Regions from separate parts of the Tardiphaga sp. 20_F10_N6_6 genome, predicted to be linked through region 1. Evidence: riboswitches for the same ligand, from Rfam matches in the RefSeq annotation. Region 1 holds a riboswitch; each other region holds the start of a gene.
The links. Region 1 has a riboswitch for cobalamin ahead of AB7813_RS25630 (ribonucleoside-diphosphate reductase subunit alpha). Riboswitches for the same ligand answer to the same signal wherever they lie in the genome.
Positions count from the first base shown of each region.

Region 2: it holds a riboswitch for cobalamin, as region 1 does, so the genes downstream of both, metE (5-methyltetrahydropteroyltriglutamate--homocysteine S-methyltransferase) here and AB7813_RS25630 (ribonucleoside-diphosphate reductase subunit alpha) in region 1, are expected to answer to the same signal.
Region 3: it holds a riboswitch for cobalamin, as region 1 does, so the genes downstream of both, AB7813_RS11695 (DUF1636 family protein) here and AB7813_RS25630 (ribonucleoside-diphosphate reductase subunit alpha) in region 1, are expected to answer to the same signal.

Region 1 covers NZ_CP197239.1:5,354,231-5,364,061, reverse strand. The annotation lists gene AB7813_RS25660 (FAD-linked oxidase C-terminal domain-containing protein) at 1-575, opposite strand, end outside; gene cycA (cytochrome c-550 CycA) at 779-1,174, shown strand; gene AB7813_RS25650 (TetR/AcrR family transcriptional regulator) at 1,243-1,917, opposite strand; gene AB7813_RS25645 (AzlD family protein) at 2,090-2,407, opposite strand; gene AB7813_RS25640 (AzlC family ABC transporter permease) at 2,404-3,153, opposite strand; gene AB7813_RS25635 (ribonucleotide-diphosphate reductase subunit beta) at 3,265-4,389, opposite strand; gene AB7813_RS25630 (ribonucleoside-diphosphate reductase subunit alpha) at 4,535-7,468, opposite strand; cobalamin riboswitch at 7,588-7,802, opposite strand; gene AB7813_RS25625 (hypothetical protein) at 7,992-8,177, shown strand; gene AB7813_RS25620 (GlxA family transcriptional regulator) at 8,184-9,149, opposite strand; gene AB7813_RS25615 (HD domain-containing protein) at 9,316-9,831, shown strand, end outside.
Region 2 covers NZ_CP197239.1:663,542-673,372, forward strand. The annotation lists gene surE (5'/3'-nucleotidase SurE) at 1-340, shown strand, start outside; gene AB7813_RS03055 (response regulator) at 368-745, opposite strand; gene AB7813_RS03060 (protein-L-isoaspartate(D-aspartate) O-methyltransferase) at 1,038-1,688, shown strand; gene AB7813_RS03065 (peptidoglycan DD-metalloendopeptidase family protein) at 1,796-3,199, shown strand; cobalamin riboswitch at 3,368-3,579, shown strand; partial or broken gene metE (5-methyltetrahydropteroyltriglutamate--homocysteine S-methyltransferase) at 3,684-6,071, shown strand; gene AB7813_RS03075 (ATP-binding protein) at 6,118-7,089, opposite strand; gene yajC (preprotein translocase subunit YajC) at 7,282-7,653, shown strand; gene secD (protein translocase subunit SecD) at 7,698-9,296, shown strand; gene secF (protein translocase subunit SecF) at 9,328-9,831, shown strand, end outside.
Region 3 covers NZ_CP197239.1:2,400,223-2,410,053, forward strand. The annotation lists gene cobN (cobaltochelatase subunit CobN) at 1-35, opposite strand, end outside; gene cobW (cobalamin biosynthesis protein CobW) at 51-1,064, opposite strand; gene cobU (bifunctional adenosylcobinamide kinase/adenosylcobinamide-phosphate guanylyltransferase) at 1,065-1,595, opposite strand; gene AB7813_RS11695 (DUF1636 family protein) at 1,592-2,041, opposite strand; cobalamin riboswitch at 2,151-2,341, opposite strand; gene cobT (nicotinate-nucleotide--dimethylbenzimidazole phosphoribosyltransferase) at 2,441-3,496, shown strand; gene cobS (adenosylcobinamide-GDP ribazoletransferase) at 3,497-4,261, shown strand; gene AB7813_RS11710 (tyrosine phosphatase family protein) at 4,254-4,766, opposite strand; gene AB7813_RS11715 (putative bifunctional diguanylate cyclase/phosphodiesterase) at 5,038-7,026, shown strand; gene AB7813_RS11720 (Zn-dependent hydrolase) at 7,023-8,294, opposite strand; gene AB7813_RS11725 (SDR family oxidoreductase) at 8,368-9,150, shown strand; gene AB7813_RS11730 (NAD(P)-dependent alcohol dehydrogenase) at 9,197-9,831, opposite strand, start outside.

The DNA.
Region 1 (9,831 bases):
ACGCGAATGACTTCGCCCGACATCAATACGATCTCGCAGCCGAGCAGATTGTTGGTGGTCATGCCGTATTTGAGGCTGTGCACGCCGCCGGAATTCTCCGCGACATTGCCGCCGATCGAGCACGCGATCTGCGACGACGGATCCGGCGCGTAGTAGAAGCCCGCATGCGCCACCGCCTGGCTGATGGCGAGATTGGTGACGCCGGGCTCGACGACGACGGCGCGGTTGTCGAAATCGATCTCGCGCACGCGCTTGAACTTGCCGAGACCAAGCAGTACCGCGTCGGCCAGCGGCAGCGCGCCACCAGACAGCGACGTGCCCGAGCCGCGCGGCACCACCTTGATGCCGTTCTCGTGACAATATTTCAGAACTTTGGAGACCTGTTCAGTCGTATCGGGCAACACGACGACCATCGGCGGCTGGCGATAGGCCATCAGCCCATCCGACTCATAGGGCAGCATTTCCGCAGCACTGGAAATCACCCCCTCACCCGGCACCAGCTTTCGCAATGCAGCGATAATGGCCTCGCGCCTTGCGAGGACAGCCTGATCCGCCGCCGGCATCATGATGGTCATTGAACGCGCACTCCCGAAGATCGCAGCGATCACTCGGCTGCTTTGCCATGAATCAACCACGTCCGTGTGGCTTTGGGTAGCTTACCAAAGCATGACGCGTCGCATGGTGCCGGAACGCGCGGCAGCCGCCATCGCACTTGTGGACTACTCGGAGCGTGTGCAACAAACTAAGCTGGAAAGCCAACCAACAAGAAGAGCCATCCATGAAGTCTGTCACTTTCGGCGCCCTGATCGTTCTTGCCGCCTCGACCGCCTCCTCCTTCGCACTTGCACAGGACGTCGCCGCCGGGAAATCCTCCTTCAACAAGTGCCTCGCCTGCCACGCCGTCGGCGAAAACGCCAAGAACAAGGTCGGTCCGGAACTCAACGGGTTGAACGGCCGCAAATCCGGCGTCGCCGAGGGCTATTCATATTCGGACGCCAACAAGAATTCCGGCATCACTTGGGATGAAGCGACGTTCAAGGAATACATCAAGGACCCGAAGGCCAAGATCCCGGGCACCAAGATGGCCTTTGCCGGCATCAAGAAGGAGTCCGAGGTCAACGACCTCTGGGCCTTCCTCGTGCAGTTCGACAAGGACGGCAAAATCAAGCCGTAAGCGCTGAAGCCTTTTGGTTTGGCGCGTTTTCTTGATGCGAACCGGTGCCCACTGCGCTTGAAAACGCGCTAGGCGCCGGCCGCCATCTTGGTCGGAAGCACGGCCTGCACCACAAGCCCGCGGGCGCGGGCATCCATCACGCCGACGGCGCGCAGCGCCAGCAGCGTGACGGTCTGCACCGCGTCGCGCAGCTTGGCCTGATCTTCGAGATTGTCAGGCGCCATCGGCCCGACCAGCGCTTCATGCAACGCGCCAAGCAGTGCAGCAGCTGCGAGCGCCGTATCCTGCGCCGGCAAATGACCGGCGCGAATGGCTGCCGAAATGCGGGATTCGATCTCGCCGGCGATCTCGCGGCGGCTGGCCAGTCGCGACTCCGTCACATCGACTTCGACCGGTTCGGCCAGGATGCCCCACGACAATTTGCGGTGAGAAACGACATGCACGGCGACCGTGGTCACCGCAGCGGCGAGCGCCGATGACGGACCCGGCGCGGCATCCGCAGCCCGGCGGATCGCGGCGAGTTCGTCGCGCGAGACGTCAGCGATGAGTTCGGAAATCAGGTCGGCCTTGGACGGGAAATACCGATAAACCGTGCCCGCCGCGACATTGGCGCGAACCGCAACCGGCGCGATCTGGACCGCCGCCATACCACCTTCGGCACAGGTTTCGCGTGCCGCCGCCAGAATGGCGCTGCGCCGCGCCGCAAGCCGCTTCACGACTTGATGGGTCCGTCGGTAAACCATGAGCGTCTCATCCCCGGCACCCCTTGGCCAACCTGACGGCTGTCACAAATAAGGTGCGTAACTTCAAGGTTTTGAGCGAACTCCCGAGGTGCTCGCGATAAGAACTGAACACTAGTTCAGACTCGTTGACAAGGTGTTTTGCGCATGGCGGGATTCAACTTTTCGGGTAGACCTAGCCGCCAAAACCGAGCGCGCGGGCGGCCGCGGCTACCGCCATGCCGGTGATGACGGCAATGAAGTCGTTGCGGCGGATGATGGTCACGACCATCGCGGCAAGGATCGCGAAAACCACCACCGGCCCGCCATTGACGGCCACGGGCAGTGCGGCAGCAACGATGATCGAGCCCGGCAATGCATCGAGCATCCGGCGAACCCGCGGCGTAACGTTGACGTAGCCCATCAGCCAGTAGCCACCGAGGCGCGAGGCCACCGTGACCGCGGTCATGACCGCAAAGGCGATCATCACATCGCTGCGCAAAAATTCCGTCATGCGGACACACCCGCCGGATGTTGCGGTTCGGGTTCGTCCATGAGCCCGGCACTGATCGCTCCCGATAGCGCGCCGGCGATGATGAACCACCAGCCCGGCACCAACCAATGCACCGCGAGGGCAACGATGCCGGACACAACCCAAGGAATGGCAAGGCGCGGGCCCTTCCATGCGGGCACCAGCATCGCGGCATAGAAGGCCGGCATCACCAGATCGACACCGTACTTTCTCGGGTCAGTGAGTTGTTCGGCCAGCAGGAAACCGGGGATGGCCGAGAACAGCCAGGTGAAATACAGCACGATGCCACCGCCGAGATAGAACGACGCATCGGCCCCGCCATGATCGCGATAGCGCATCGCGGCGAGCCAGCCGCCGTCGGTCACGAGCAGCATCGACGGATAGGCCTGCCATGCGGGCAACGTGCCGAACCACGGGCGCAGTGTCGCGCTCATCAGGAAGAAGCGGATGTTTACGGTGAGTGTGAGCAGCGCCAGCGTCGCGATCGCACCCGGCGTCAAAACAGCTGGCCACGACTGCACCGCAACAAATTGCGATAGCCCGCCATAGACCGTCGCCATCATCACTTCGACTTCGGCAAGCGTGAGGTTCTTCTGCGCACACAGCGCACCGAATGCCATGCCGAAAGCGAGCGTGCCGGGCAGCATCGGTCCGATGGCAATGATGCCGGGCACGATGGCGGCCTTCGACCAATAGGCTGGCGCTTTCGGGATGTGGCTGGAATGCATCGACTGATCCGCATGACGCCCGCAGGCCAATCATGCCTGCGGGCATCACGCGATCAGGTCAAGCGATGCGGATTCATATGCGCCATGCAGCGGCGGATATGAGACCAAAGACTACTCCCAATTCAGCGCGCCGCCATTCTGGTACTCGATCACCCGGGTCTCGAAGAAGTTCTTCTCCTTCTTCAGATCCATGGCTTCTGACATCCACGGGAACGGATTTTCCGTCTCGTTGAACACCGGCGCGAGACCTATCTGCGCGCAGCGGCGGTTGGCGATGAAGTGCATATAGGTTTCGCACAGCGCCGCATTCAGCCCGAGGAAACCGCGCGGCATGGTGTCCCGCCCATAGGCGGCTTCAAGCTCGGCCGCAGTGCGGATCATGTCGCGGATTTCCTCCTGGAACGCTTTGGTCCAGAGATGCGGATTCTCGATCTTGATCTGGTTGATGACATCGATGCCGAAGTTCAGATGAATCGATTCATCGCGCAGGATGTACTGATACTGTTCGGCGATCCCGACCATCTTGTTGCGGCGGCCGAGCGACAGGATCTGCGCAAAGCCCGTATAAAACCACATGCCTTCGAAGATCACATAGAACGCCACGAGATCGCGCATGAAGGCCTGATCGGTCTCCGGCGTGCCGGTCTTGAAGTCGGGATCGTCGAGATGCTGGGTGTGCTTGAGCGCCCAGGCGGCCTTCTCGGTGATCGACGGCACCTCGCGATACATGTTGAACAGCTCGCCCTCATCGAGGCCGAGACTCTCGACGATGTACTGGAAGGTGTGCGTATGCACCGCCTCCTCGAACGACTGCCGCAGCAGATATTGCCGGCATTCCGGATTGGTGAGGTGGCGATAGATCGCCAGCACGATATTGTTGGCGACGAGGCTCTCTGACGCTGCGAAGAAGCCGAGATTGCGTTTGATCGCACGGCGCTCGTCTTCGGTCAGGCCATCGCGCGACTTCCACAGTGCGATATCAGCCTGCATCGAGACTTCGGTCGGCATCCAGTGATTGTTGCAGCCGGCGAGATACTTCTCCCACGCCCATTTGTACTTCAGCGGCAACAGCTGATTGACGTCCGCGCGGCAGTTGATCATGCGCTTCTGGTCCACCGAGACGCGGCCGCCAGAGCGATCGATGGTGCCGAGACCGGTGGCGTCGGTGGGAGATTGCGGGATCGGGATGAAGGCGGGGGTTTTGGGAGCGGATGAGGTATCGGACCAGTCGAGCATGGGTGTTCCTTGCGTATTTGTTCGGCCCTCATGGTGAGGAGCCCGCTTCTTCAGCGGGCGTCTCGAACCATGAGCGTGGGGCCATCCTTCGAGACGCGGCCAAGAAGCCGCTCCTCAGGATGAGGTCAGTGTGTTTGGCGCACCCTTACTGGCACGCCTCGCATTCGGGATTGTCGATCGAACAGGCCATCGCTCCGGACAGATCCGGTGCAGTGACGGCGGAGGACTGAACGAGGATCGGCGCACCCGCCGTCTTCGCCGCAGCGACTGTCGCTGACACGGCATTGAGCTTGCCGTCAGTCCCCTTCAGCGTCGACTTCTCCACATGCGTCGCGCTGCGCGAGCGCAGGTAGTAGGTCGTCTTCAACCCCAGCGTCCAGGCCAGGCGATAGAGCTGATCGAGCTTCTTGCCGGATGGATTGGCGATATAGAGATTGAGCGACTGCGCCTGATCGATCCACTTCTGACGGCGCGAGGCCGCTTCGATCAACCACGCGCTGTCGATCTCGAACGAGGTCGCGTAGAGCGCCTTGAGATCGTAGGGCACGCGATCGATCGATCCGACGCTGCCGTCGAAATATTTGAGGTCGGAGACCATCACCTCGTCCCACAGGCCCCTCTTTTTCAGATCGCGCACGAGGAAGGCGTTCACCACCGTGAAATCGCCCGACATGTTCGATTTCACATAGAGGTTCTGATAGGCCGGCTCGATCGACTGCGCGACGCCGCAGATATTGGAGATCGTCGCTGTCGGCGCAATCGCCATCACGTTGGAATTGCGCATGCCGGTGGACTTCACGCGGTCACGCAGGCCGTTCCAGTCGAGCGTGGTCGAGCGATCCATCTGCACGCCGCCGCGTGCCTCCGCGAGTATCTCGATGGAGTCGATCGGCAGGATGCCGCGGCTCCACAGCGATCCCTCAAAGGACGGATAGCGACCGCGCTCGGCGGCGAGATCCACCGATGCCGAGATGGAATGGAAGGCAATCGCTTCCATGCTGGTGTCGGCAAACGCCACGGCCGCATCCGACGCCATCGCGATACCCTGCGCCTGCAGTGCATCCTGAAAGCCCATCAGACCCAGACCCACCGGACGATGCTTGAGGTTCGAGCGGCGCGCTTCCGGGATGGTGTAAAAATTGATGTCGATGACATTGTCGAGCATCCGCATCGCCGTGGTCACGGTACGCTTGAGCTGCGCGTGGTCGAGACCATCCTTGCCGATATGATTGAGCAGGTTGACGGAGCCGAGATTGCAGACCGCCACTTCGTCGTCCGAGGTGTTCAGCGTGATCTCCGTGCAGAGATTCGATGAATGGATCACGCCGGCATGCTGCTGCGGCGAGCGCAGGTTGCAGGGATCCTTGAAGGTGATCCAGGGATGGCCGGTCTCGAACACCATGGTCAGCATGCGGCGCCACAGGTCGGTCGCGCGCACTTTCTTGAATACGCGGATCTCGCCTCGCGCAGCCTTCTCCTCATAGGCCGCATAGCGCTCGGCAAACGGCTTGCCATAGAGATCGTGCAGCTCAGGCGTTTCGTCCGGCGAGAACAGCGTCCATTCGCCGTCGGCTTCGACGCGCTGCATGAAAAGATCCGGCACCCAGTTGGCCGTGTTCATGTCGTGGGTGCGACGGCGGTCGTCGCCGGTGTTCTTGCGGAGATCGAGAAACTCCTCGATGTCGATGTGCCAGGTTTCCAGATAGGCGCAGACCGCACCCTTGCGCTTGCCGCCCTGGTTGACGGCGATGGCCGTATCGTTGGCGACCTTGAGGAATGGCACCACGCCCTGGCTCTCGCCATTGGTACCCTTGATATGCGCGCCGAGACCGCGCACGCGGGTCCAGTCATTGCCGAGACCGCCGGAATATTTCGCCAGCAGTGCGTTGTCCTTCACCGACTTGAAGATGCCGTCGAGATCGTCCGCCACCGTGGTGAGGAAGCAGGACGACAGCTGCGGCCGCCGCGTACCCGAATTGAACAACGTCGGCGTCGAGGCCATGAAGTCGAACGACGACAACAGATTGTAGAATTCGATGGCGCGGGCTTCGCGGTCGATCTCGCGCAGCGCGAGGCCCATGGCAACGCGCATGAAGAACGCCTGCGGCAGTTCGATCCGATTGCCCTGCACATGCAGGAAGTACCGGTCATAGAGCGTTTGCAGGCCCAGGAACTGAAACTGGAGATCACCCTCCGGTTTCAGCGCTGCCGAGATTCGCTTGAGATCGAAGCGCGCGAGTTCGGGATCGAGCAGCTCGGCCGCAATGCCGGTCTTGATATAGGCGCCGAAATATTCGGCGTAGCGCGTGGTCATGTCGGCCTGCGACGCGTGGGTCGGCGAGCCCCCGACAAAGGACAGGACTTCGGTGCGCAGTTTGTCGAGCAGCAGGCGGGCGCTGACGAAGGTGTAATTCGGCTCCTGCTCCACCAGCGTGCGCGCGGCCATGATGCCGGCCAGCGCCAGTTCGTCCAGCGCGATGCCGTCATAGAGATTGCGGCGGGTTTCCTCGAGCACGGGCGCGGCATCGACGCCGTCCAGGCCGGCGCAGGCCTCGTTGACGATCAGCGCGAGACGCGCCGAATCGAGCGGTGCGCGCGTGCCGTTGGCGAGCGTGACATGCAGCACCGGTGCGGTGGAGACGAGCGCCGGCCTGGCGGCCAGTTCTTCGGCGCGGGTGCGAGCGCGCTCCTCGCGGTACAGCACATAGGCGCGGGCCACTTTGTGGTGCTCGCTGCGCATCAGCGCCAGTTCGACCTGATCCTGGACGTCCTCGATATGGAAGGTGCGGCCTTCACCGACGCGGCGAGTCAGCGTCGCCACGACTTCGCCGGTCAGTTGTTCCACCGCCTCATGGACGCGGCGCGACGCCGCTGCCGTGTGGCCCTCGACGGCCAGAAAGGCCTTCGTCATCGCGACGGAAATCTTGCTGCCGTCGAAGGGCGACACCGTGCCGTTGCGCCGGATGATCTGCATCGAGGGTTCGCGCGCAGGCGCAGCGAGCGTTTCCGGCGACAATTGAATCAGCGGCGCATGAGCCGCATCGCGTCCGTTGGACAAAACAGAAGATGAAGTAGGCATCGGCAAGACCCCGTGTGATGCATCAAGCAATGGGGGCTGGGGCCGAAAGGACGCTGCAAAATACACGGCGGAGATCCGCCGGCATTGCCTGCAAGCGACCGCTGGGACACCCCGCCCATGGACGTTCTGGTGTCGCGGCAGGTCTCCTGGCTTGCAGGTCAATGTCTGTTTCAGCCTTCCCGATGCTTGCGCATCAGTGACTTCGATCGAAACAGACTCACTGCTTACAGTTGCGGGGGCAGCGCCGGAATATGACGCAAAACAGCGTCTTTACCGGCTTCCCTCTTAGCCACCAAGTCTTGCGACATGGCGGACCGTGACGTCTATATTTGGTGTGACCCGCGGCGAAGTGTCAAGCGGGCATTGGCGCCGAACGCAACAAATTCGGTAGGGCTGTTGGTTCAGTGGACAACCGCTTGCGTGGCGGAAACCGCGGGGTCGTTGGCGGTTTCTGCACGATGCGATTCGTTGCCGCCGAGCACCGCGAAGCGCAGAACATCGTGATCAACCGATGGAGGATGCGATGCGCGACCTGATGACGACCACTGAAAGGATCAACTTCAACGCTTTCGTAGAGCGAGCCGGTGCGCTCACGGCGTTCGAGACGACGGATCAGATCGCCCGGCGCCGCCTCGACGAGATGCTGAACGAAGCGCTGATGGACAGCTTTCCTGCGAGCGATCCGATTTCTTCGCTGCAACTCGCCTGAGCAGAATCAGACCGCGCGAAAGCTGGCCCGATACTGGCTGGGCGTCAGGCCCAGCCGTCGCACGAAGACCTGACGCATATGTTCGGCGGTGGTGAAACCGGATTCATAGGCCACGACCTTGAGCGGCAGATCGCTGCCTTCGAGACGGTTACGCGCCGTGTCGATCCTGGCGCCCTCGACAAAATCTGCCGGCGTCATCTTTGTTTCGAGCTTGAATACCCGCGCGAAGGTCCGCGCGCTCATGCCCGCCACATCGGCCAGTTCATCCACGCTGTGCGTGTCACGCAGATGGGCCATCACATGGGCATGAACTCGCGCAATCGGTGAATCCGGCTCGGCCGGCGGTACCAGATAGGGACTGAATTGCGACTGGCCACCCTGGCGCTGCGCTACCACGACCAGACGCTTGGCCACGGCCAACGCAACGTCCGCGCCATGATCTTCCTGGACCAGTGCGAGACCGAGATCGATCCCTGCGGTGACGCCGGCCGACGTCACCAGCGCGCCGTCACGACTATAGATGCGATCGAACTCCACATGCGCTTTGGGGAACCGCAACGCCAATAGCGGCGCATTCTGCCAGTGCGTCGTCACCGTCTTGCCGTCGAGCAGGCCTGCATGGCCGAGCGCGAATGCCCCGGTGCACACCGAACCGTAACGCCCCGCCTGGAGCGCCGCATTGGTCAGCCACTCTGTAAGCTGCGGGTCAGCCTCTGCCGTCGGCAGCCCAGGCCCGCCGGCCACCAGAACCAGATCCCAGGGTTTGTTCGCATCACTGAACGCCAGATCGGCAGATATCCGCAGGCCGTTCGATGCACGCAGCGGCGCGCAGTCTGCAGCGACAAGTGTGATGTCGTAGCCGTCGCCCGGAGCGACGAAGCCATTGGCCTCCATGAACACATCAAGCGGACCGGCTACGTCCAACGACTGGACGCCCGGAAAGATCGCAAGAGCAACGGTCTTCATGGTGATGCTTCATTCCATCGATGGCAGTGAACCCAAGCGTTACGGAACAGATAGTCGCCTTCCCGCAGGAAATCACGGGCGAATGGCAGCTTTGCAGGGCGCGGCGTGATTGCGAGGACACCGCCCGCCGGCGACAACGGACGCATCACAACAACCCTGCAAGGAGCATCCCATGAGCAAAACGATTGCCGGCATCAAAGTGCCCGACAGCGCCCTCGCCCGCCAGGTAGATCAGCTTGTGCGCGATACCGAAAGCGATCTTCTGTATCATCATTCCAATCGGGTTTTCCTGTTCGGCGCGCTCGCCGGACAGCGCAAGGGTCTCAAAGTCGATTCCGAGTTACTTTATGTCGGCGCGATGTTTCACGACATGGGCCTGCAGGCGCCCTATGCGAGCAAGGAGGAGCGCTTCGAAGTCGATGGCGCAAATGCTGCCGCAGACTTTCTGCGCAGCCACAGGATCGATGAGCGCGACATCGACGATGTCTGGGACGCCATAGCGCTTCACACGACACCGAGCATTCCCAAGCACAAACGGCCTGTCGTCGCGCTGGTGACCGCAGGCGTCGAGATGGACGTCTTGGGTCTGGAGTATGAGGCCTTCACCGAACACCAGCGCCACGAAGTGTGCACGTGCCATCCGCGTGGCCATGACTTCAAGAACGGGATCATCGATGCGTTCGCTGCG
Region 2 (9,831 bases), 4.7 Mb from region 1:
ATATGGGCCGGACGTGCTGCGCAAGGTCATCAAGGCGAGCGTGCCGAAGAACACCGTCATCAACGTCAACTTCCCGGCCTGCGCGGCCGACGAGGTGAAAGGTGTCGTCGTCACCCGGCAGGGCAAGCGTAATCAGGGCTTTCTGCGCGTCGATGAGCGGCGCGATGGCCGCAACAATCCGTATTTCTGGATCGGTTTCGAGCGCATCGTCGCCGCGGAAGCCCCGCTGGAGGGTACCGATCTCGCAGCGCTTGCTGCGCGCTATGTCTCGGTCACGCCGCTGCGTCTCGATCGCACGGATGATGTATTCTCCGAAGCGCTGACCAAGGCGCTTGGCTGAGAGTTCGAAATAGGCGAGTGGGCTCGCCTAGACCGCGACGCCCTTGAGCGTCGTTGACAGCACCTGCGCCAGCGTTTCCATCTGGAACGGCTTCTGCAGCGTCGGGCGGTCACGAAATTCTTCCGGCAGGCCTTGCGCGCCGTAGCCAGTCGCGAAGATGAACGGGCGGTTGCGCGATGCGATCACTTCCGCGACCGGCGAAATCACCTTGCCGTTGACGTTGACGTCGAGGATCGCAATGTCGAACTTGGCAGACCCAGCCAGCTTGATCGCTTCGTTGATGTCACCGGCTTCGGCGGCTACGCTGTAGCCGAGTTCCTCGAGCATATCGGCGACCATCATGCGGATCATGACCTCGTCTTCGACCAGGAAGACGGAGCCGCCCGGCGGGTTCGTTGCAGTCATGGCCGGTTTCCTTGCCCCAATCCTCTGAACAAAATCGCAAATTCCCGGGTTGAACGCAATCTCGACGCATTGCCATTTTCGTGACCCAAAGACGCATGTCGCGTGTTCGGTACCAGATAGAGCAAGATCAGGATTTCAGCGCCCCGCCCATAACAGGCTGGTATGTTGCTGGTTCCGCGCGCGGAACAATAAAAGTTGTCGTTAGGCTATCCCGGTTCCGATCGCAGAAATACATCAATCTATCTTTGCTAGATCGAGAGTGTTTCTAACCTGTGCTGCGTGAGGCATTTCCATGATTACCGTCGGACAGCCGCCCGAACAGATGACGTTTCAGCTTGGTCTGCGGCGCCGTGGGATCAGCGATCGGCTGGTGCTGCGCGCAATGGAGGATATTCCGCGTGATCGCTTCGTCGAGCCGAACGATCGCGCCCACGCCTGGCGCGATACGGCCTTGGCCATTGCCTGCGGTCAGACCATCAGCCAGCCCTTCGTGGTGGCCTATATGACCGAACAGCTGCAATTGAATGCTGGTCACCGTGTGCTCGAGGTCGGCACGGGATCGGGCTACCAGGCCGCGATCCTGTCAAAGCTCGTCCGCGACGTGCTCAGCATCGAGCGCTATCGCACGCTGGCCGACGCCGCCCGGACCCGGTTGGAGGCACTCGGCCTCCACAATATCGAGGTCATGCTCGGCGACGGCCTCAACCCGGCTGCCAATTTGGGATCGTTTGACCGGATCGTCGTGACCGCCGCAGTGGAGGAGGTGCCGGTGGCGCTGACCGATCGGCTTGAGGAGGGGGGTATTCTGCTTGCGCCGGTTGGTCCTCATAATGGCGTCCAGACCCTGGTCCGGATCCGCAAAACCGGGGATGGATTGGAGCGAAAGGAGCTCGTGGATGTACGTTTCGTGCCTGCACTTCCGGGCATCGCGCGCGAACTCTGAAAAAAGTTCGTGAACGGCTGTCACGTGTTGGTCGCAAGGTTAAAGGCTTGGTAACGGAGACGGTGTTTACTCAATTCAGTTGTTTGTTGCGTATGAGTGAGTAACCAATGTCCAGCGTTGTCGAGTTGCTTTACTCGCGCCGCGCTCCGCAGGTCGCGGTGCTGGCGCTGATGTCTATCGGTTTTGCCGGCTGCAGCGCCGACATGCAGACACGGCTATCTCAGAATCCAAATTTTGACTCAGGTCAGTCCCGTGGCTTTGGCTGGCAAGGCGAAACCACCGGCTCGGTGCCGCAGCGAGCACCGCGCGCGCCGGTCGAGCGCCAGGAGCTGCCGCAGTATCAGCGCCCGGCCTATAATCCGCAGCCGCAGTATCAATCGCAGGCTTTGCCGCCGCCGATCTCGGCGCCGCAGTCCTATCCGACAGCTCGTCCGGTTGCGTCGGCTGCACCCGTCAGCGGGGGCGGCAACGGTATGTATACGCCGCCGCCCGCACGTGCGCCGATCGAAACCACCGGCTCCACGGCGCCGCGCTCGGTTGCAGCGACCAATGGCCTTGCCCGTGATGGCGGCACCTCGATCATCGTCGGCACCAGCGACACGCTCGACGGTCTGGCGAAGCGCTACAACGTCTCGTCGGCCGCGATCCTGCAGGCCAATGGCTACAAGGGTCCGCGCGCGCTGTCGCCCGGCCAGTCGCTGATCATTCCGCGCCAGGGCGCTGCGGCAACTCCGGCCGTTGCCGCTGCTGCGAGCAAACCTGCCGTCGGCGCATCGACCATGCATTTCGTCAATCGCGGCGATACGCTGATGAGCATCTCGCGCCGGAACAACGTGCCGGTCGCCGAACTCGCGCGCGCCAATGGTCTGGCGCCGACTGCCCAATTGAAGCTTGGCTCCAAGATCACGGTACCCGGCGCGCGTACGGCCAATGCAGCTCCTGCAGCAGCGCCGCTCGCTGCGCCCGTCGCAGCCGTGACGGCCGCTCCGGCTGGCGCGGTCACGTCCGCTGCCGTGGCCCGTGTTGCTTCTGCCGAGCCCGCACAGAAGGCCCGTCTGGCAAGTGCCACGACGACGCCTGAAGAAACCACGCCGGAATCGCCGACTAAAGCCGCTGACGCAACCGGCGCTTTGCCGACGTTCCGTTGGCCGGTGCGCGGCCGCGTGGTCACAGGCTACGGCGCCAAGACCAATGGCAAATCAAATGACGGCATTAATGTCGCCGTGCCGGAAGGCACGCCGATCAAGGCAGCCGAAGATGGCGTCGTTGCCTATTCCGGCAACGAGCTGAAGGGCTACGGCAATCTGGTTCTCGTTCGTCACTCCAACGGTTACGTCACCGCATATGCCCATGCGAGTGAGCTGATGGTGAAACGTGGTGAGACCATCAAGCGCGGTCAGGTGATCGGCAAGTCCGGCCAGTCCGGCGAAGTCACTTCGCCGCAGCTTCACTTCGAGATCCGCAAGGGCTCGTCGCCGGTCGATCCGCTGCAATTCCTCAACGGCGCATAAGCGCAGTCCACGAAGTGTAGTTAGCATTTGAGCAAGCCCGGCCTCGTGCCGGGCTTGATGCGTTTGATCTCGGGGCTACGGCCCACTCCAGCTCCGGAATCTTCAACGCGCTGCCGCGAGTGGGCAGCTTGCGCACGCAAGCTCGGTTGACTGCCGCGCGATGTTGCCCATATGTGAGGATGTCGTGGTTCTTCGGGAAGATTTGCCCGAAGCTAAGAGGGAAGCCGGTGAGGCGTTAAGCCAAGGCCGGAGCTGCCCCCGCAACTGTAAGCGGTGAGCCGCTGTCCATTAAAGTCACTGAGACCCGCAAAGGTTTTGGGAAGGCCGGACAGCAGCATTGACCCGCGAGCCAGGAGACCTGCCTCGACAACATAAACGTCCTCGGGCGGGGTGTCCCGGTGGTGCGGTTGCGATTCCGCGACTGCCGTCGTGGAATCCAGACGTGTCACTTTGGCCTTTTGCCCCCAATCATTGGGGTTAAGCCATGTCTACTGTGTCAAAGTCTACTTCTTCAAAGTCTTCTGCCAAATCTACGTCCTCCCTTCCTGTTGCTACATTGGGAACGCCACGGATCGGTCCGCGGCGTGAGCTCAAGATGGCGCTGGAAAGCTATTGGTCCGGTGCAATCGACGAGAATGCGCTGATCGATGTCGGCGTCGGGCTGCGTGCCGCAAATTGGGCGCGTCAGAAGTCGCTCGGGATCACGGTCATGCCGTCGAACGACTTCTCCTTCTACGATCAGGTGCTCGATACCAGCGTCATGGTAGGCGCCATTCCCAAAGTCTATGGCTGGAAGGGCGGAGACGTTTCCTTCGCGACCTATTTTGCCATGGCGCGTGGATCACAAGGCGCTGGGCATGACGAGGCCTGCACGCACGGCTCTCATGCGCAAGACACGTCGCAAGGCGTACCAGCACAGGAGATGACCAAGTGGTTTGATACCAACTATCATTTCATGGTGCCTGAGCTGGTGCAGGATCAGACCTTCGGTCTCGCATCGCGCAAGCCGATCAAGGAGTACGAAGAGGCGAGATCGCTCGGCTATCAGACGCGGCCTGTGCTGGTCGGCCCTGTGACCTATCTGAAGCTGGCCAAGAGTGCGGATGCGTCATTCGATCCGCTGACGCTGCTCGATCGATTACTGCCTGTTTATGTCGAGGTGCTCGGGGAATTGGCCGACAGAGGCGCAGAATGGGTGCAACTGGATGAGCCATGTCTGGTGCTCGATCTTGACGCGCCGGCCCGGTAGGCGCTGCAGCGGACCTACGCCGCCTTTGCAGAAGCGGTCCCGCAGCTCAGGATCATGCTGAACACTTACTTTGGCGAACTTAGCGACAACCTCGATCTGGCCCTGTCGCTCCCCGTCGCCGGGCTTCATCTCGATCTGGTTCGGGCACCCGATCAGTTCGACGAAGTCGCTGCGAAGGCGCCGAAGGATCTGGTCCTCTCGCTCGGCGTGATCGATGGACGTAATATCTGGCGGTCCGATCTGTCCAGCCTGCTCGATGGTCTGGAGCCCATGGTCGATCTCCTGGGGAGGGATCGCGTTGAGCTCGCGCCGTCCTGTTCGCTGCTACATGTGCCGATCGATCTCAGCCTTGAGACTGATCTCGATCCGGACGTCAAAAGCTGGCTGGCTTTTTCGATCCAGAAGATGGAAGAGCTGGCCGCACTTGGAGCAGCGCTGGCTGGCAGCCGCGCTGATGTCGCTGCAACGCTTGTCGCGTCGGATGCCGCGGCGGCTGCGCGACTGGCATCGTCGAAGATCCACGATCTTGCGGTCGCCAAACGCGTCGCCTCTGTTGACGCGACAATGCGTCGTCGAGGCAGTGACTTTGCCACGCGCGCTGCCGAACAGCATCGACGCTTCAAACTGCCGGCATTCCCGACAACGACCATCGGCTCGTTTCCGCAGACCGCGGAAGTGAGAAACGCACGCGGAGCCCATGTCAGGGGTACACTCAGCGATGCCGCCTACAAGACGTTCCTGCAGAACCAGACGGCGAGGGCGGTTCGCTGGCAGGAGAATATTGGTCTCGACGTGCTGGTGCATGGCGAGTTCGAGCGCAACGACATGGTGCAGTATTTTGGTGAGCAACTTTCCGGCTTCGCCTTCACCAAGCATGGCTGGGTGCAATCCTATGGCTCCCGCTATGTACGGCCTCCTGTCTTGTTTGGAGACGTGTCCCGGCCGCATCCCATGACCGTCGAATGGTGGCACTATTCGCAGTCGCTCACCGACCGGCCGATGAAGGCAATGCTGACAGGGCCTGTCACAATCCTGAACTGGTCGTTCGTGCGCGATGACATTCCCCGCGAGGTGGCGTGCCGGCAGATCGCGCTCGCGATACGCGATGAGGTGGCTGATCTTGAAAAGGCTGGCGCCGGCATGATCCAGATCGACGAAGCGGCACTGCGCGAAGGGCTTCCGCTGCGCAAATCGGAATGGAAGTCCTATCTCGATTGGGCCGTGGAGAGCTTCCACATCTGTTCGTCGGGCGTGCGTGATGACACGCAGATCCATACGCATATGTGCTACTCGGAGTTCAACGACATCATCGATGCGATCGGTGCCATGGACGCCGACGTGATCTCCATCGAAACGTCACGATCGAAGATGGAGCTGCTCGATGCGTTCAGGACTTACAAGTATCCAAACGAGATAGGTCCCGGGGTCTATGACATCCACTCGCCGCGGGTGCCTGAAACGCGCGACATGGTCGATTTGCTCAAGCTTGCACGGCAGCGGCTGGCGGACTCCCAGCTCTGGATCAATCCCGATTGTGGACTGAAAACCCGCAAATGGGAGGAGGTGCGGCCTGCGCTCGTGAATATGGTCGCGGCGGCACGTGAGTTGCGAAGCCTCGCCTAGGCGAGTCGAATGCCGCCCCGTTGTCATGACGGGGCGGCATTTGCCTTTACTTTGTGGCCAGCTTCACGCCGAGACGGCCGGCGAGCTCCTGCACGAACTGCCAAGCCACGCGACCTGAGCGCGAGCCACGGGTGGTCGACCATTCCAATGCGTCTCGCTCCAGCTCGGCGGCGTCGGTCTTGATGCTGTAATGGCTGCAATAGCCGCGCACCATGTCGAGATATTCGTCCTGGCTGCATTTGTGGAAGCCGAGCCAGAGGCCGAAACGATCTGACAGCGACACCTTTTCCTCGACGGCTTCGCCGGGATTGATCGCGGTCGAGCGTTCGTTCTCGATCATCTCGCGCGCCAGAAGATGGCGGCGGTTCGAGGTCGCATAGAGGATGACGTTGTCCGGCCGGCCTTCGATGCCGCCTTCCAATACGGCTTTCAGCGATTTGTAGGACGCATCGTTGCCGTCGAAAGAAAGGTCGTCGCAGAACACGATGAAATAGAAATCCGAGGCACGGATCTGTTCCATCAGCGCCGGCAGGCTCTCGATGTCCTCGCGATGGATCTCGACCAGCTTGAGGCGGCCGGCGACGGACTTGCTGGCATTGACCGAGGCATGCGCGGCCTTGACCAGCGACGACTTGCCCATGCCGCGCGCGCCCCACAGCAGCGCATTATTGGCCGGCAGGCCGTTGGCGAAACGCCGGGTGTTCTCGATCAGGGTGTCGACCTGCTGATTGATGCCCTGCAGCAAGCCAATATCGACCCGGCTGACTTTGGGGACTGGAGCCAGGCGGCCGTCGGGATGCCATATGAAGGCCTCGGCGCTGGCCAGAGAATCGGCATTGGAGCGCTTCGGCGCCGTGGCAGCCATACCTGCGGCGATGGCTTCGAGGGCGAGCGCGATCCGCTCCTCCAGCGGGGGGGCGGCGGCTGGTCGCGGACGTTTTGCCGCGGTCTTCGTCGTGCGGGTCGCGGGAGCCTTTTTGGCAGGGTGGCGGCTTGTTTTATTGGGCTTTTTTGACATTTTTGACTTTCCTCGGCGCGCACCCATATCGAGCCCGGAACACATCCGCAAGCGGTACAAATCGCAGACAAATCAGAGGGTTTACCGGCGTTGCAATTGGGACGCCGGCCGCTATAGTCCGCGCGAATTTACCCAAACCGGCCGAACGCCGACGCGTCGCCGGTTATTCCCCAGCGTTCACGAGGACTTCCGATGTTCATTACCCCTGCGTTTGCCCAGGCTGCAGCCGGCGGCGACACCAACAGCATGCTGATGTCGCTGCTGCCTTTCGCTCTGATCTTCGTGATCATGTATTTCCTGATTCTGCGTCCGCAGCAGAAGAAGGTGAAGGACCACGCCGAGATGGTGAAGAACATCCGCCGCGGCGACACCATCGTCACCTCGGGCGGTCTCGTCGGCAAGGTTACCAAGGTGGTCGACGACGAGCAGGTCGAATTCGAACTCGCCGAAGGCGTTCGCGTACGTCAGCTCCGCACGATGATCTCGGGCGTGCGCACCAAGGGTGAGCCCGCCAAGGAGAAGGCGGACAAGGCTGATGCCAAGGACGACGCGGCCGCGAGCTGATGCGTTTGCGCGTCGCCATTTCAAGAATCTGACGGATCATCTCGATGTTGTATTTCACGCGGTGGAAGGCGCTGGCGGTCATTCTGACGGCGCTCGTGGTCTGCCTGTGCGCGGTTCCGAATTTCTTCCCCGAAGCCACCGTGAAAACCTGGCCGAAATGGGCACAGCGCCATCTGGTGCTGGGTCTCGACCTGCAGGGTGGCTCGCACATCCTGCTCGAAGTCGATGCCAATTCGGTCAAGAAGGACAAGCTCGATCAGGTGCGCGACGACGTTCGCCGTACGCTGCGTGATGCCAAGATCGTCTATACCGGCCTTGGCGTTCGCGGCGACAATGTCGAAGTCCGTATCACCAAGGACACCGAGTATCAGACCGCGCTCACCAAGCTGCGTGAACTGTCACAGCCGCTCGGCGGCCTGATGGGGCAGAGCGGCCAGCGCAGCCTCGAAGTCTCGGACGCAGGCAATGGCCTGATCCGTCTCTCGGTGCCGCCGGCAGCGATCAATGACCGCATCCGCCAGTCGGTCGAGCAATCGATCCAGATCGTCGAGCGCCGCGTCAACGAACTTGGCACCGTTGAACCGCTGATCCAGCGTCAGGGTCTCGATCGCATCCTAGTGCAGGTGCCGGGCCTACAGGACCCGACCCGCCTCAAGGAACTGCTTGGCAAGACCGCGAAGCTCGACTTCCGCATGGTCGACACCTCGCTCCCGGCCGAGCAGGCACAAGGCAGGGTGCCGCCCGACTCCGAACTCCTGATGAGCTCGCAGTCTCCGAAGACGCCGTATCTCGTGAAGAAGGAAGTGCTGGTCTCGGGCGCTGACCTGACTGACGCGCAGCCGGGCTTCGATCAGCGCACCAACGAGCCGATCGTCTCGTTCCGTTTCAACACGTCCGGTGCGCGCAAGTTTGCCGATGCCACGGTGAAGAACGTCAATCTGCCCTTCGCCATTGTGCTGGATAACGAAGTGGTCTCCGCCCCGGTCATTCGCGAGCCGATCACCGGCGGCTCCGGCCAGATCTCCGGCAGCTTCACGGTGCAGGGCGCCAATGATCTCGCGATCCTGCTGCGTGCCGGCGCGCTGCCTGCGCCGCTCAGCATCATCGAGGAGCGTACTGTTGGCCCCGGCCTCGGCGCCGACTCGATCGCGAAGGGCGAACTCGCCGCCTATGTCGGCTCCATCCTCGTCATCGTCTTCATGCTGCTGACCTACCGCCTGTTCGGCCTGTTCGCCAATATCGCGGTGACCATCAACGTTCTGATGATTTTCGGTATCCTGTCGCTGCTCAACGCCACGCTGACGCTGCCCGGCATCGCTGGCATCGTGCTGACGGTCGGCATCGCCGTGGACTCGAACGTGCTGATCTATGAGCGCATCCGCGAGGAGTTGCGCGCCGGCCGCACCGCCATTTCGGCGATCGATGCCGGCTTCAAGCGCGCGCTGGCGACCATTCTGGATTCCAACATCACGACCTTCATCGCCGCTGCGGTGCTGTTTTACATCGGCACCGGACCGGTCCGCGGCTTCGCCGTGACCTTTGGCATTGGCATCATCACAACGGTTTTCACGGCCTTCACCGTGACCCGTCTGATCGTCGCCGGCTGGGTCAGGTGGAAGCGGCCGACCAGCGTGCCGATTTGAGTTTACGGAGCAGATTTTGACAACGACACAAATGGTTCTGGCAGGTCTGGGCGCGCTGATCGTCATTCTGTCGATCGTGGCGATCTTCGATCTGTTGCCGTCGCTCCGCATCGTCCCCGACGATACGAAGTTCGATTTCACGCGCTTCCGCCGCATCTCGTTCCCGATCTCAGCGCTGCTGTCGATCCTCGCCATCGTGCTGTTCTTCACGCACGGACTGAATTTCGGCATCGACTTCAAGGGGGGCACGCTGCTCGAAGTCCAGGCCAAATCCGGTACGGCCGATATCAGCGCGATGCGCTCGACGCTCGCCGCCCTGCAACTCGGCGACGTGCAGCTGCAGCAGTTCGGCGGCGCGGCCGACGTGCTGATCCGTCTGGCCGAACAGCCGGGTGGCGATGCCGCGCAGCAGGCTGCCGTTCAGAAGGTTCGTGCAGCCCTCGGTGACAGCGTCGAATATCGCCGTGTCGAAGTGGTGGGTCCGCGCGTCTCCGGCGAATTGCTGGCTTATGGCATGCTCGGCCTGATTGTCGCG
Region 3 (9,831 bases), 3.0 Mb from region 1:
TCAATGCTGCCGGAGGTATCGAGCTTCAGATGCATGCGGGTGAACCTGCGTTACCCGGCGAGTGCCTTTCGCACGGCGTCGCCGTCGAATCCCTTGAGGCCGATGACCACCAGATGCTCGGCCTGCATCACGTCTGGCCGGGCGAAGGCGAGTTCAACGCGAGCGCCGACGGCCTGCACCACGATCGGCGCGGGCTTGTCCGTAATGCGTGCATGACCCTTCACGCGCAGCACGCCGTCGAGGCCAAGCGCGTCACTGATGCGTGCACGCATCGCGTCGATGCTCGCAGCAGCGGTGGGTTTGACGACGATGCTGTCGAAGTCGTCATGGTCGTGTTCTTCTTCCTCGCCGTGATGACCGACGCGGGCAGCCATATCGTCCTCGGCGGCGGCATTGAGGCCGATCAGCACCGATGGCGCGAGATCGCCCTTGGAGCGCACGATGCTCACGCCGGGACGCAGCACGGCTTTGAGCTTGGTCTCAATCTCGGCGAGTTTTTCCGGAGCGACGAGATCGCTCTTCGACAAAACCACCAGATCAGCGCAAGCGAGCTGGTCCTCGAACACTTCCTCGATTGGGTCGTCGTGTTCGATGCCTTCGTCCTTGGCGCGCTGTTCGGCAACAGCGTCTTCGTCCAGCGTGACACGGCCTTCAGAGAGCGCCAGTGCGTCGACGACAGTGACGACGCCATCGACAGTGGCGCGAGTCTTCACCGCCGGCCAGGCAAAGGCCTTCAACAGCGGCTGCGGCAGCGCGAGGCCGGAGGTCTCGATGACGATGGCATCGAGCGGACGCTCGCGCGACAGCAGCTTATCCATGGTCGGCACGAAGTCGTCGGCGACGGTGCAGCAGATGCAGCCATTGGTAAGCTCGACGATATCGCCGGGCGCACAGGCTTTTGCCGCGCATTCCTCGACCAGACCGCCATCGAAACCGGCATCGCCGAACTCATTGACGATCACGGCGATGCGGCGGCCATCGGCCTGGGTCAGCAGCGAGCGCAGCAGCGTGGTCTTGCCGGCGCCGAGAAATCCGGTGAGGACGGTGACGGGAACGCGGGACATTCAATTCTCCTGGGAACGCTTGAGCCAGAGCGGAAGCCCGGCGGCAATGAAAGCAACATTCGGCACGGCGGCCGCGATGATTTGGTTGAGCCGCCCCTGCGCATCGCGAAAAGCGCGTCCGAGTGGCGTCTCCGGCACGAGACCGAGGCCGACTTCGTTGGACACGAACACGATCGGATAGCGCGAGACATCGAGAAAACGCACGAGGCGCTTCGCTTCAATCTCTGGATCGCGCTCGGCCAACATCAGGTTCGACAGCCACAGTGTCAGGCAATCCACCAGCACGACGCGCCCCACCGTCGCCTCGCGCGTCAGCGCATCGACAAGCGCCAGCGGCTCTTCCAAGGTGATCCAGCTTTCTCCGCGCTGCCTGCGATGCTGCGCGATGCGGGCGTGCATCTCGTCATCGCCGGCCGTTGCCGTGGCCAGATAGATTTTCGTCAGGCCTATACCATCGACCAGTTTCTCGGCGAAGGACGACTTGCCGGAGCGCGCGCCGCCCAGCACCAACGTGGTGGAGGCCGCGGTCATTTCGGAGCACGTCCGTCTTCGGGTGACCAGCGCAATGGCGGCACGCGCGCGACCATACCCTTGCGCAACACCTCGGCGCGTTCCCGCCACGGTACAAGACCGTAGTCGGCCTTCTGATAGGACTCCACGAAAGACACCAGCGCCGCGCTGCCGCTGTCGGTCTGCAGATCGCCGAACAGGAACGTGTAGCCATCGGGACTCGTCACCGCGACCGTCGCCGGCCGTTTGCAGACGCTGAGACACTGCACCGGACGCACTATCACAGTAGCATCCCCATTGCCGAGCGCGGCCTTCACGGCATCGAACATGTCCGGCCCGACGATCGTGCCGGTTTCGGCAGCCTTGCAGCTGATGCACACGCTCACGACAACGGGACCAGCCGGCACAGGGCGCGGCGGTTCGACCGAAATTTGTTCGCCAGAGATATCGGCGCTGTCGTGATCCATCACATGCTCAGTTCATGCCCTCACGGGCCTACGAGCTTTGTTGGATCGCGCCGACAGCATGGCCGTCGGTTCGCTCCCGTCCGGTGCACCCCGCCCCGACGACGCCTCCAAAGCACAGTTCGTGATGGCAGGTCTCCTGGCTTGCGAGTCATAGCCTGTTGCCGCCTTCCCAAGAATTCTGAAGAATTCCCAGTGGCACCGGCGCGGGCTCGTCGCTTACAGTTGCGGGGGCAGCGCCGGCCTCAAACCGGCTTCCCTATTCACCTTCCACGCGGAAGGACCATCGCAAAAGACGCTATCTGCCGGGTGCGCCGGGGTCAACCGCGCCGACGGACTGTCGCCCGGACCTGTTGACCTTGTAGGTCGTCTTGCGTCAGTTAGGCCGCGAAAAGGAACCCTATGCCCGCTTATTCCCAGTCCTTGTGGCAGCCGCCCGCCATTGCGCCTGTTGATCCGCAGATCGCGGCAGGCATCCGCGCCGTCATCGACGGCAAGGCCAAACCGCCGGGATCGCTGGGGAGAATCGAGGACCTGGCGCTGCAGCTCGGCATGATCCGGCATCCGGGCGAGCCCCGCGGCGACAATGCCGTGCTGCTGGTCTTCGCGGGGGATCACGGACTCGTAGCCGAAGGCGTGTCGCAATATCCGTCGGCGGTCACGGTCGCGATGGTGATGACCTATCTGGCCGGCCGCGCCACGGCCAATGCTTTCGCCGCGGCCAATGACATCGGTGTGCGCGTGATCGACATCGGCGTCGCCGCCGAGCTGCCGGTGCACCCGAAGCTGGTCGATGCAAAGGTTCGCGTGGGTACGGCGAATGCCGCGCGCGAGCCAGCGATGACGGCAGAGCACGCGACGGATGCGCTGACGCGCGGCTTCAGAATCGCCGTCGGTGAGATCAAGGCCGGCGCAGACATCATCGCGCTCGGCGAGATGGGAATTGGCAACACGGCCTCCTCGGCACTGGTGGTTCATCGACTCGCACCGGCACCCCTGGATGATTGTATCGGCGTTGGCGCCGGGCAGGATGATGCCGGCATGGCGCGCAAGCGCGCGGCGATCACGAAGGCGGCAGCGCGCAGCGACGCAACTGCGCCACTGGATGTGCTGGCCCAATTCGGCGGATTGGAAATCGCTGGCATGGCCGGAGCGATCCTCGGCGCAGCTTCGCAACGGCGGCCGGTGATCATCGACGGCTTCATCTCCAGCGCCGCGGCACTGCTCGCCGTTCGTCTGTGCCCGGCTGCACGCGGCTACTGCGTCTTCGCACATCGTTCGGCTGAACGCGGCCACGACATGGTGCTCAATGCGCTCGATGCCCAGCCGCTACTCGATCTCGGCTTGCGGCTCGGTGAAGGCACCGGCGCGCTGCTTGCGGTGCCGCTGGTCCGTGCTGCCGCGCGCATGCTGACCGACGTTGCGAGCCTCGACGACGTGCTGGCCGGAAAGATCTAGATGAGGCTGGATCCGCATCTTTTGAATGCGATCCGTTTCCTGACGGTGCTGCCGGTACCGGCAACTGGCGACGCGCAGGATGCTGACTGGCTTGCGCGTGCAATGAAGTATTTTCCGATGGTCGGCGCCGGCATCGGTGCTGCATCCGCAATCGTGTTTCTCGTTGCCGGCGAATTCTGGTCACCGCTGATTTCCGCCCTGCTGGCAATCACGGCAAGCATCGCTCTGACCAGCGCGCTGCATGAAGACGGCCTTGCCGATACGGCCGACAGTTTCGGCGGAGGCTGGACCGTCGAGAAGCGCCTCGCGATCATGAAGGACAGCCGCATCGGCACTTACGGGGCGCTGGCACTCGGCCTCGGCGTGGCGCTGCGCATCGCGGCGCTCGCCATATTGCCGCTGTGGGCAGGTGCGGCAGCGCTGATCGCCGTCCACGCCGCAGCGCGCGCCATGCCGGCCTTCGTGATGAACCGCCTGCCCTATAGCGGCGATACCAGTGCGATGAAGGTCACTTACGCCGAGGCGCCCGTGCGATTTAAGGAATCGTTGTTTGCACTTGGTGTGGTTGTGCTTGCAGCAATCCCGCTTGCGCTCGTCTCGGTCGCATCGCTTTTTGCGGGTCTTCTGCTCGGCGCAGCGCTCGCCGCACTGCTCGCACTCTGGTCGCGTCGCCTGATCGGTGGTTACACCGGCGACGTGCTCGGTGCCGTCGAGCAACTCTTCGAGATCGGATTTCTTCTCGGCGTTGCGGCCCTGATCAGATAGGCCAGTTCAACGGCAATCGATAAGGCTCACCTTCAAAAGCGTCCGCACCGCGGCCGATGCGTGCGATGGCTTCGACCATGCGGCCGTCGCGACCAAGCTGTTCGTCGGCCAATTGCACCATCAATTTGTTCGGCGTCACATAAGGCGAACGTTTGCGTAGTTCATCTGCAATCGCCGTCTCATAGCCAGGATTGCGATCGCAGGCGATGGCGTAAGCGGCGGCGCTGGAACGGCTGATACCGGCCCAGCAGTGAATGAGCATCGGGCGGTCAGCGATGCTGCCGCGGCCGAATTGAAGAATGGCATCCACGACGTCGGCATCGGGCGCGATCAGGTCCGGCGTTGCTTCGACGATATCGTGAAAGGTCAGCTCCACATGCCGCTCACGCGCCAACCCGCTCCAGTCGCGCTCGCTCGCGGCGGGCGACAGAAGGGTCAGCAGATCGAAGGACGGCAGTGAGTTTGCCACAGCAGCAAGGCCTCCGAGCGAGCTCACATAGATCATTCGAACACCCTGCTCGCTGTTGTCATGTTCTTCCTCTCACCCACGGCGAATGGACCTTCTTCAACCTCATGCCGCTGCGATGTCGCTGACGCAAGGTCGGTTTCTTAATACCACCCCCGACCTTTTCGCACCTGCACCATCGCAAACAGAAGAAAATACACCAATCAGAACAATTGGTTACTCGCTCGAACTTTAGACAACCGAGGCAGGCCAATCTTAAAGAAGTTGCGATAGGTATCTAACTTACCAGTGCAGAGTCCAGGACGGTACGATGCTGAACTACTTCGAAATGGCGGCATCACAAATCGGAACGATCTTCCGCGTGCCGCGCGAAAACCCCGAACTGGTGGAAGCGAAACTCGCTGCCTTCACCCGTCAGGTGCCGATGATGTATGCGCTGGTGGTCGTCAACACGACGGCACTTGCGATCACCTTTTATGGTACTGCGCCACATCTGCTTACCGTCTATCTCCCTGCTGCATTCGATGCAATCTGTGTGATCCGGATACTGAGCTGGCTGAGAGCGCGGAACACCACGCTGTCACTCAATCAGGCCGTCGAGAAGCTCACCGGCTCGATCATCTTTGCAGGCATTCTCGGCGTCGCGTTCACTGCCTGGAGCCTCAGCCTGTTTCCCTATGGCGACGCCTATAGCAAAAGCCACGTTGCGTTCTTTATGGCCGTCACATCGATCGGCTGCGGTTTCTGCCTCATGCATCTGCGCGCGGCAGCGCTGATCGTAATGGCGCTGGTTGTCGTGCCTTTCGCGTTCTTTTTCGGCTCCAGCGACAATGTCGTCTTCGTCTCCATCGCCTTCAACTTCGTCGTGGTTATCGGGGCCGTTCTCTTCATGCTGCTCGGCAATTACTCCGACTTCGAGAAGCGGGTGAATTCGGAGAAGGCGCTGCGTATCAAGCAGGCTGAACTGCAGGTGCTGAGCGACAAGAATTTCCGGAATTCGAATATCGACAGCCTCACCGGTCTCCCCAATCGCCGGAACTTCTTTGCCGAGCTCGAGCGCGGCATTGTCAACACTGAGCACAGTAGCGGCGGCCTGCTGCTCGGTATCCTGGATCTTGACGGCTTCAAGCCGATCAACGACATCCATGGGCACCACACGGGTGATCGCTTGCTGGTCGAAGTCGCAGACAGACTGCGTGCACATCTCGCCCCTCACGTGTTTCTGGGCAGACTGGGCGGCGACGAATTCGTCATGTTCAGCGACCAATTGCTCGACCCGGACGCGATTGTTGAGGCGGAAGAGAGCATCGAGAACCTGTTCGACATCCCGTTCGAGATTGATAACATTACAGTTAGCATCAGCTGCTCGATCGGATATGCGGAATTTCCGGACACAGCCAGGACCGCGCAGGATTTGTTCGAGCGCGCCGATTACGCGCTGTTCTTTGCCAAGCAGCACAAGCGTGGCAAGGCCGTTCGGTTTTCTGCAGAACACGAAGCCGATATCCGCGAGGCCTCCTCTGTGAGTCGGGCCCTGGCCAGTGCCGACCTCGAACGGGAATTGTGGATCGCCTACCAGCCGATCATCGACGCAGAAACACAACAGCCCGCGAGCTTCGAAGCCCTGGCGCGCTGGAAGAGCCCGGAGCTGGGCAATGTTCCACCGATGAGCTTCATTGTCGCCGCCGAGCGCTCAGGCATGATCGGCCAGTTGACACCGTTGCTGCTGCGCAAGGCCCTTGAAGGTGCAGCGACATGGCCGGAGCATGTCCGGATTTCGTTCAACCTCTCTGCGGTGGACGTCGCCTCTCCCCTGTCGATCCTCAAGATCATTGCTGTTGTCCAGCAAAGCAAGGTGAAGGCCAGCCGCATCGACTTCGAGATTACCGAGACGGCCGTGATGGGCAATCTCGCACAGGCGACCGAAGCGCTGAATGCCCTGAAGGCTCTGGGGGCCCGCATCTCGCTGGATGATTTTGGCACCGGCTATTCGAGCCTGAGCTGCATTCGCGAATTGCCGCTGGACAAGGTCAAGATCGATCGCAGCTTCATCAGCAAGATCGAGACGGATTCTGCCGCGCGCCTGATCCTGCGCACCATGCTCGGACTGTGCAACGGCCTCGGTCACGACTGCATCGTCGAGGGCGTCGAGAGCGGCGAACAGGTCGACTTCCTGCGCAAGGAGCACTGCCGTTTCATGCAGGGCTACTTCTTCGCCAAGCCCATGGGCATCGAGCAGGTCGGCGATTATCTGGCTTCTGTTCAACACGGCGTGCTGGCCGAACGCACCGCCAGCTAGTCGTTCTGTCCGTCGAGTAGCCGCACCGCCTCGAACAGTGTTGCCGCCCCGACGGCCAATTGCTCGGGCTCCGACCATTCCTCCGGGCAATGGCTCTTGCCGTCCTTTGACGGAATGAAGAGCATCGCGCTGCGGCCGATATGCGACATGAAAGCCGCGTCGTGACCGGCCCCCGACGCCAGCCGCGTCGTGGAATAGCCGAGCTTGGCAGCGCTATGCCCGAGAACATCGAGCAGGTGATCGTCGCAAGGCGCGGGAGGATTTTGCGAAATCAACGCGAAACGTTCACGTTCGACCTTGGCGCGTTTGGCGATGGCGAGGCTCTCGCGGTCGAGCAGTGCCACGAATTCATCGACCAGCGCGGCCTTCTCTGCGCGAATATCGAGGATCATGCGCGCACCGCCGGGGACGACATTCGCAGCGTTCGGGCTGATCTCGAGGATCCCCGTGGTGGCGACGAAGTGGCCCTGCTTGCGCGCCGCAAACGCCTTGGCCTGCTGAGCGACGAGCAGCACGAGTTCGGCGGCGGGCAAGCTTGCATCCCTACGATATTCCATCAGCGTCGAGCCGGCGTGATCGGCGGCGCCCTTCAGCACGATCTCGACGCGGGTGATGCCGGCGATCCCGGTGACGAGACCGAGATCGAGCTTCTTGCTTTCCAGCACCACGCCCTGCTCGATGTGCAATTCGAGATAGCCAACGAATTCCGGCTTCTGCATCGCGGCGATGGCGGCGGGATCACCGCCGACGCGCTTGATGGCATCGGCCAGCGACTCACCCGCTGCATTGGTGTAAGTCAGCATCCTGGCATCGAGCTCGCCGACCATGGCGCGGCTGCCGACGCATGACAGGCCGTATTCGCTGGGCTCCTCGGCGAGGAAATCCACGATCTCGATCGGATGTCGCGATTTGTAGCCGGACGCCTGCAGCGCGCGCACCGCCTCCAGTGCCGTGAGGATGCCGGAGATGCCGTCGAAGCGGCCGCCGGATGGCACCGTATCGGAATGCGAGCCGAGCATGATCGGCGGCAGGCCTGCGACACTACCTTCCAGCCGTGCGATCACGTTGGCGGCGGCATCCATGCGCACCGTCATGCCGGCTGCGATATATTGCTCATGCAGCCACGCACGGCCGTCGAGGAAGCGCTGCGAGAACGATCGCCGCGTCCATGGCTTGTCGGGATCGGTGATGGCGGCCAGCGCCATATGGTCGTCCCAGAGGCGGTTCTGATCGATGGGCGGCTTGGTGTCGGTCGGCATGATCGGCATGAGGCTCATGAGTTGGCGGCACTGGCGCCGGCGCGATTATTGTTGAACACTTTGGCCATCGTGAAGCAAGACGATGGACATCGAGAAGCAAGAAACGATCGGGGAGAAAATCGTGAGCAGCAAGACCAGGATCGCATGGGTGACCGGCGGCGGCACCGGAATCGGCAAAGCGGGCGCAGCGGCGCTGCTGGCCGACGGCTGGACGGTGGTTATTTCCGGCCGCCGGGCCGATGTGCTGAAGGGCGTCGCCGATGAACTCGGCGCCGGCGGCAAGCCGGTTGAAACAATGGCGCTGGATGTCAGCAATGCCGACGACGTCGGCAAGGTGGCACAGGCCATCCTCGCCAGACATGGGCGTATCGATCTTCTGGTCAATAGCGCCGGCGTCAACCTGCCGAAGCGGAGCTGGGAAGACGTCACGCAGGACGGCTGGGACCAGATCGTCGACATCAATCTCAATGGCGTGATGTATTGCATGCGCGCGGTGCTGCCGGCGATGCGGGCGCAGAAGGACGGCTGCATCATCAATGTCGCCTCATGGGCCGGGCGCATCGTGTCGAAGATGACGGGGCCGGCCTATACGGCCACCAAACATGCCGTGCTGGCGCTGACGCATTCCTTCAACATGGACGAATGCGTCAACGGCTTGCGCGCCTGCTGTCTCTCGCCCGGCGAAGTCGCCACTGACATCATGAAGAACCGTCCGGTGCCGCCGAGTGACGAGGTGATGGCGCGGATGCTGCAGCCCGACGATCTCGGCAAGACCATCGCCTTCATCGCCAGCATGCCGCCGCATGTCTGTATCAATGAGGTGCTGATCAGCCCGACCTGGAATCGCAGCTTCCTGGCCATGTGAGCGCGTCAAAGGCAGCCAGCGCCCTTCGCGCTGGCCGCCGCCCGCCTCACGGCGTGATTGCGACCTTCAACACGCCATCGCGCTGGTGCGAGAACAGATCGTAGGCTTTTTCGATATCGTCCAGTTTGTAGTGATGCGTGACCAGCGACGTCAGGTCGACGCGGCCGGAGGCGACGACGTTCATCAGCCGTCGCATCCGCTCCTTGCCACCGGGGCACAGGCTGGTGACAATCGTGTTATCGCCGAGGCCCGCCGAAAAAGCGCTCAGGGGAATCTGCAGATCCGTCGAATAGACGCCAAGGCTGCTCAGGGTGCCGCCCGGCCGCAGCGCGCGCAGTGCCGATTCGAAGGTGCCTTGCGTACCGAGCGCTTCGATAGCCACATCGACGCCGCGGCCGTCGGTGAGGTCCATGATCTGCTTGACCGGATCACCCTTCTTGAAGTCGACGACGATATCGGCGCCGAGCCGTTTGGCGACCTCGATGCGCGCGGGTACCGTATCGACACCGATGATCGTGGTCGCGCCCATCAGCTTCGCGCCCGCGAGGGCGCAGAGTCCGATCGGCCCCAGAGCGAACACCACCACCGTGTCGCCGATCCTGATGCCGCCGCGTTCGGCGCCGGCAAATCCCGTCGACATGATGTCCGGACACATCAGCACCTGCTCATCCGTCAACGCGT